2 regions of the Ferdinandcohnia sp. SAFN-114 genome follow, and region 1 is predicted to be linked to the other one. Evidence: a T-box and tRNA genes for the amino acid it is inferred to sense, from the RefSeq annotation. Region 1 holds a T-box; the other holds one or more tRNA genes.
What was found. A T-box is a leader RNA that pairs with one kind of tRNA and senses whether it is charged. The one in region 1 lies ahead of ACR65M_RS00485 (valine--tRNA ligase), so its partner is inferred to be a tRNA-Val.
Positions count from the first base shown of each region.

Region 2: it encodes a tRNA-Val, which carries the amino acid that the T-box ahead of ACR65M_RS00485 (valine--tRNA ligase) is inferred to sense. The anticodon was not compared.

Region 1 covers NZ_JBPFDQ010000001.1:100,804-104,229, reverse strand. Annotated here, with positions in the region: gene ysxE (spore coat protein YsxE) at 1-627, shown strand, start outside; gene ACR65M_RS00490 (YszA family small membrane protein) at 641-835, opposite strand; T-box leader at 1,050-1,276, shown strand; gene ACR65M_RS00485 (valine--tRNA ligase) at 1,445-3,426, shown strand, end outside.
Region 2 covers NZ_JBPFDQ010000119.1:5,432-8,857, reverse strand. Annotated here, with positions in the region: gene sstT (serine/threonine transporter SstT) at 1-268, shown strand, start outside; gene ACR65M_RS24510 (DUF3231 family protein) at 339-1,349, opposite strand; tRNA gene ACR65M_RS24505 (tRNA-Val) at 1,485-1,557, opposite strand; cyclic di-AMP (ydaO/yuaA leader) riboswitch at 1,770-1,920, shown strand; gene ACR65M_RS24500 (dicarboxylate/amino acid:cation symporter) at 2,067-3,296, shown strand; gene ACR65M_RS24495 (alpha/beta hydrolase) at 3,409-3,426, shown strand, end outside.

The DNA.
Region 1 (3,426 bases):
GTTAAGAAATGGGATGAGCGGAATCAATTACTAGAAGGTTTTGTAGAAAGTGCCGAACAAAAATGGTATATGTCTCCATTTGAACTTCAATTCTGTACGTATTTTTATGAAGTAAGTCTAGCAGCCTCATTTGCAAGATCACAACTCGATAAATGGCATGAGTTAATGAAAGGAGAAAAAGCATACCGTACCGCATTAACACTTAATCATTTTTCAGATACACATTTTTTATATGATGACAGTGGAAGGGGCTATCTATCAAATTTTGAAAGGGCAGGGTATGCCAGCCCTACCAATGATTTAGTAAGCCTCTATTTTCGAATATTAAAGACTTATCCGACTTTGTGTACAGATTGTCTTGAATGGTTTGAAACCTATCAAAGCCGTTTTCCATTACGTGAAGAAGAGTTCTATCTCTTTCTAAGCCATTTGACTTTCCCTGAGCCAATCTATAAATGTCTTCGAAATTACATGGATAATAAACGGAAGAAATCAGAGCTAGAACATGTCCAAGTTTTACAACGAGCCTATTGGTTGACTAAAAATATTGAATTTGTTTCAGTGAAACTGTTGGAAGCTGAACAAAAAAGAAAAGAACAAGAGGAAGAAGAATCCCATACGGAATAAAGTATGGGATTTTTTAGATCATGTCGAGGTAAAATGCAACTGCGAGTAAAATTAATATGGCCAAAAAGAGCACATCAAATGAGGTGGGTATAAATATAGTTCGAACCGCTTGAACAATGGTGATGGGGATGATAAATTGGTGACAAACATCTCTACATTGTCGTAGCCAATGAGGATAAGAGTATTTTCTAAATCGTCGTCTTCTCATGCTTTATCTCTCCCTTCAAAGAAATCCTATAACTAAACTATGCTTGGAAAAGCAGAAAAGTTCCTGTCAATTCAGATTGAAAATTTTGTAACAAATTAACTTAAAGAGAATAAAGTATAAAAAACTTGGCTACCCTTATTGACAATACCTATTGAAATTCAACAAAATAAGTAGTAAAATTCTTTAAAGAACTTAACTTACATCCCCATAATGAGTACATACGATGACAGGGAAGAGTACATTGTGAACACCTTCAGAGAGAGAAATCATTAGCTGTGAGATTTCTTAGGAACGTAACGATGGAAGGTCACCCTTAAGTAGCTTTTATGAAATGAAGTAGTAAAAGCCGGTGAAAAGCCGTTATCTTTTTTTGAGAGCATAGATACGTTTTTTATCTATGAAAAAAGGTGGTACCGCGAATAGACTCCATTCGTCCTTTTATTAGGATGAATGGAGTTTTTTTATTTATTCAGCCGAAGCTGAAAAATAAGCCTCCGGCGGATGTCACAGATTTTCAAAAGAAACTTTTCGAGCAAGCTCGAAAAAATCTGGACGGCAAATACGCCAAGGCGCATTTGATTTTGTTTATTAGTTTAAGGAGGAACTCAAATGGAAGGTAATGAAAAGACTTTATCAACTAAGTATGATCCGCAAGCCATTGAAGCGGGGCGCTATCAATATTGGTTAGAGGGTAAATTTTTTGAAGCAAAAGATGATGCTGAGAAAAAACCTTATACGATTGTCATTCCACCACCAAACGTAACTGGTAAGTTACATCTAGGTCATGCGTGGGATACAACCTTACAGGATATACTTACTCGTATTAAAAGAATGCAAGGCTATGATGTGTTATGGTTACCGGGAATGGACCATGCTGGTATTGCAACCCAAGCAAAGGTCGAGGCTAAGCTACGTGAAGAAGGAAAATCTCGCTATGACCTAGGGCGAGAAAAGTTTGTAGAAGAGACATGGAAGTGGAAGGAAGAGTATGCGAGCCATATTCGTGAACAATGGTCTAAACTAGGTCTTGGACTTGATTATTCCAGAGAACGTTTCACTCTTGATGAAGGACTTTCTAAGGCGGTACGTGAAGTATTCGTTACCTTATATAAAAAAGGTCTAATTTACCGCGGTGAATATATCATCAACTGGGACCCAGCTACAAAAACAGCTCTATCTGACATTGAAGTAATTTATAAGGATGTTCAGGGTGCATTTTATCATCTGCGTTATCCGTTAGCAGATGGAAGCGGATCTATTGAGATTGCTACGACTCGACCAGAAACAATGCTAGGTGACACAGCAATTGCTGTTCATCCAGAAGATGAGCGTTTCAAGCATTTAATCGGTAAAACGGTTATTCTCCCAATCGTTGGTAGAGAAATTCCGATTGTGGCAGATGATTATGTTGATATGGAATTTGGATCAGGTGCAGTTAAGATTACACCGGCACATGACCCGAATGACTTTGAAGTAGGAAATCGTCACAATCTTGAGCGTGTTTTAGTTATGAATGAAGATGGAACCATGAATGTAAACGCTGGTAAATACCAAGGAATGGATCGCTTTGAATGCCGAAAACAAATTGTTAAAGATCTTCAAGAAGAAGGCGTGCTATTTAATATTGAAGAGCATCTCCATTCAGTAGGTCACAGTGAGCGAAGCGGTGCTGTAGTTGAGCCATACCTATCCACACAATGGTTTGTAAAAATGCAACCATTAGCAGATGAGGCAATTAAGCTTCAATCACAAGAGGAGAAAGTAAATTTTGTTCCGGAACGATTTGAAAAAACATACTTGCGCTGGATGGAAAACATCCGTGACTGGTGTATTTCACGACAATTATGGTGGGGGCATCGAATTCCAGCATGGTACCATAAAGAAACAGGTGAGGTTTATGTTGACCATGAGCCACCAAGTGATATCGAAAACTGGGAGCAGGACAATGATGTTTTAGATACTTGGTTCAGTTCTGCCTTATGGCCATTCTCCACAATGGGCTGGCCAGATAAGGAAGCAGCCGATTTTAAACGCTATTACCCTACAGATGCTCTTGTAACTGGCTATGATATCATCTTCTTCTGGGTTTCAAGAATGATTTTCCAAGGACTAGAATTTACAGGAAAACGGCCATTTAAAGATGTTCTGATTCACGGTCTGGTACGTGATGCGGAAGGCCGTAAAATGAGTAAGTCACTCGGAAATGGTGTGGACCCAATGGATGTTATCGCCCAATATGGCGCCGATTCATTACGTTACTTCTTATCTACTGGAAGTTCACCTGGTCAAGATTTACGCTTTAGTATGGAAAAAGTTGAAGCAACTTGGAACTTTGCCAATAAGATCTGGAATGCGTCACGTTTCGCATTAATGAATATGGGTGACATGAAGTTCGAAGATATTGACTTTAGTGGTGAAAAATCTGTTGCAGACAAATGGATTTTAACTCGCCTAAATGAAACAATTGAATCAGTAACAAAGCTTGCAGATAAATATGAATTCGGTGAAGTGGGTCGAGTTTTATATAACTTCATTTGGGATGAATTCTGTGATTGGTATATAGAAATGGCGAAGCTTCCTTTATACGGTGA
Region 2 (3,426 bases), on a different contig from region 1:
AATTCTTAGCGTCTTATCAGCAATTTCAGCAGCAGGTGCATCTGGTGTTGCCGGTGGGTCACTTTTACTTGTTCCTTTAGCGTCAAGCTTATTCGGAATTCCGAACGATGTTGCCATGCAAGTCGTTGCAGTTGGTTTCATCATCGGTGTCCTACAAGACTCTTGTGAAACTGCTCTTAACTCATCATCGGACGTACTTTTCACTGCAACTGCTGAATATGCTAAGAAACGTAAAGAAAAGAAGAATGTTACGGTTAAGTCGGCTTAATCCTTTATTTAAACATATTAATAAACACAATAAGACAAAGGGACTGATACGTTCTCTTTGTCTTTTTTTATCAAGATTGTTTTTTAATAATTTTTTCTCTGTTATCTGTTTGTGGAGGCTCCTCCAACCACCCATGTTTAATCATAATATTTGCCCCATCCTCAGCGTACATCGAAATTTCTGGAATTAATGATGCATATCTAAATCCTATATCTCTCCTTGGACTAGCCGCCATGGCCATTCCGAAATTCCCAATCCCCGCTGCAATCATAGCTGACACATGAAACATAATAAGTTTATCAGAGAAAACACTCGCATTACTATCTGTAACAGCTGAATCCCAACTCATTGGAGCAGGAAGATCCTCTTTGATTAAAAAGTCGCTAAAAAGTTCTATATATTTTTGCGAAAGTTTCTTTCCTCTTACTAAGAATTTTTTTACATCATCACCTTTTGCAGTTTGTGCAAATCCTGTCATCAGTACCTTACCAATCGCATTGGTCTGTATATTTAAAAATAAATGACTAATTTCAATAGAGGTTAGTGCTCTTTTCTTCCCCATGAAACCAGCTAAAAAATGCTGTTTCTCTACAAAATCAACCTTGTCGGGAATAGATATATACGGAGGTCTTACATATATTCCTTGTTTTAACATTAATTCACGTGTTTGGTCCTGCAATTCAACACCTAAATTTAATACCCGCTTATGAAAAGCAATTACATCGGGCCGTGTCGCAAGGCCCAGTGCTCCACTACTACCTGCCATTCCGAGAATAGACATTTGCCTTAGGTACATTAATACGAAAGTATCAGAAAATAGTCTAGGAGCTTTAAAATCTACATCCTGTTCTGTAAATCCTAATGGGATAGGAAATTCTTCTTTTTCAAAAATTTCACGTACAATTTTTTGGTTTTCTTTAGATGCTTCCAGTGTATATTCAATAATTGGACGTACTTCCTCATCTTCAACTTTATCTAAAAAATACAAATTAACACATTCAGCTAACGTATCGTTTATGTATTGTGTCCATAAGCTCGACATCTCCGCAGCTGTTAGACGAATCTTGTTTTTATCCTCCATGTGAACGACCAACCTCCCAGTCTAGTCCTAACAAGGATACTTTCTCCAAAAACGGATAAAATTATTATAATTATTATCCAAAGTCTAAAAATAAACGCAAAAAAATCACTTGAGAAAACTCAAGTGATCTCATGATGATTCCGAGAGGGCTCGAACCTCCGACCCCTACCCTGTCAAGGTAGTGCTCTCCCAGCTGAGCTACGGAATCACTATATGAATAATTCATAATATACATCCGTTTTGAGTGTTTGTCAATTAAATTCTAGTCATTTTATCGTGAATACATAATTTTGTGGTTTTTGCTATTTGTCGTTCACTATTTTCCTATGAAAATATTAACATCGTAAAAACCATAAATATATGTTATTATTGACATATATTCATTTTATTTGTATAAATATAATATCAAGGCAAAGTACAATTTAATAGTCGCTGAATTCCCATTTTTGGGAAACGGGGGAACCATAAACGTGCAAAAGAGCACACGGGGTGAATCCTTTTTTATAAAGGTAGGAGATACTCTTCATCCGAATCCGACAGCTAACCTCGTAAGCATTTGGAGAGAGCATTGTTGCGCAATTTTATCGATAAGCCACGAGCCACACTCTCGTGGTTTTTTGTGTCTTACGAAAAGAATGCTGTTCTTCGACATGCGCATTCCCATTTGTTTTGCCAAAAAAAGAAAACACTTTCAATACAACTTAGAGGAGGTTTTTTATGTCATTAACTAAAAAGATTTTATTAGGTTTAGGTCTTGGTGCACTTGTAGGTCTTATCTTAAACGTAACGTCACCTTCCATTTTTGAACTTGCGAATACGTGGTTATTCGTACCACTTGGTCAAATTTTCTTGAATTTAATTAAAATGCTTGTTGTTCCAATTGTCTTAGTTTCTATTACTCTAGGAGTTACAGGCCTTGGTGATCCTAAGAAACTCGGAAGAATTGGTGCCAAAACGATCACTTATTTTTTAGCAACAACAACGATAGCGATTACAATTGCTATCGCGCTAGCTTCCATTTTCAAGCCTGGCGCTGGTGGAGCCTTTGATACGCAAGGGGCTACTTATGAAGGGGCAACTGAAGCTCCTCCATTTATGGAAACACTAATTGGAATTATCCCGACAAATCCATTTACGTCAATGACTGATGGAAATATGCTTCAAATTATTGCATTTGCTATTTTTATAGGTTTTGCTCTAACCGTGTTAGGCGAAAAAACAAAAGGTATTGTTAATTTATTTGAGCAAGCAAATGAAGTGTTAATGTATCTTGTTAATCTTGTAATGAAGACGGCTCCATATGGTACGTTCGGCTTAATAGCGACTGCTATTGGTGGCCAAGGGTATGCTGCAATTAAAGCCATGCTTGCTTACTTCTTAATTGTACTTGCCGCTTTACTTGTTCACGCAGCCATTACTTATGGTGGTACGATTGCAGTATTGGCAAAACGAAACCCTATTGAGTTTTTCAAAGGTTTTGCACCTGCGATGACGGTTGCTTTTAGTACATCAAGTAGTAGTGCCACTCTTCCTGTATCTATGGATACTGCACAAAAAAATCTAAAGGTTCCTGAACCAATTAGTAGCTTTGTTCAACCATTAGGTGCGACTATCAATATGGACGGTACAGCTATTATGCAAGGTGTTGCCACCATCTTCATTGCACAGGTATACGGATTTGATCTAACGTTTACGCAAATTATTATGGTTATCCTAACAGCTGTGCTTGCAAGTGTAGGTACCGCTGGTGTTCCTGGTGTTGGTTTAATCATGCTTGCCATGGTTCTAAATCAAGTTGGTTTGCCACCAGAAGGTATCGGTTTAATTATTGGTATTGATCGATTACTTGATATGACACGTACTGCTATTAATATCACAGGTGATGCAGCGTGTGCTGTATATGTTGCAGAATCTGAAAAGAAACATACGGATGAAGCAGCCGCTTAATGCGTAATATGTACCGAAAGCGACAGGAAGTTTTTCCTGTCGCTTTCCTATTTTTCAAGCGTTATAATAATGATGCAGATTAACTTAATCGATTGTTTGGAGGTTTAAAAAGATGACGATTAATAAAAGC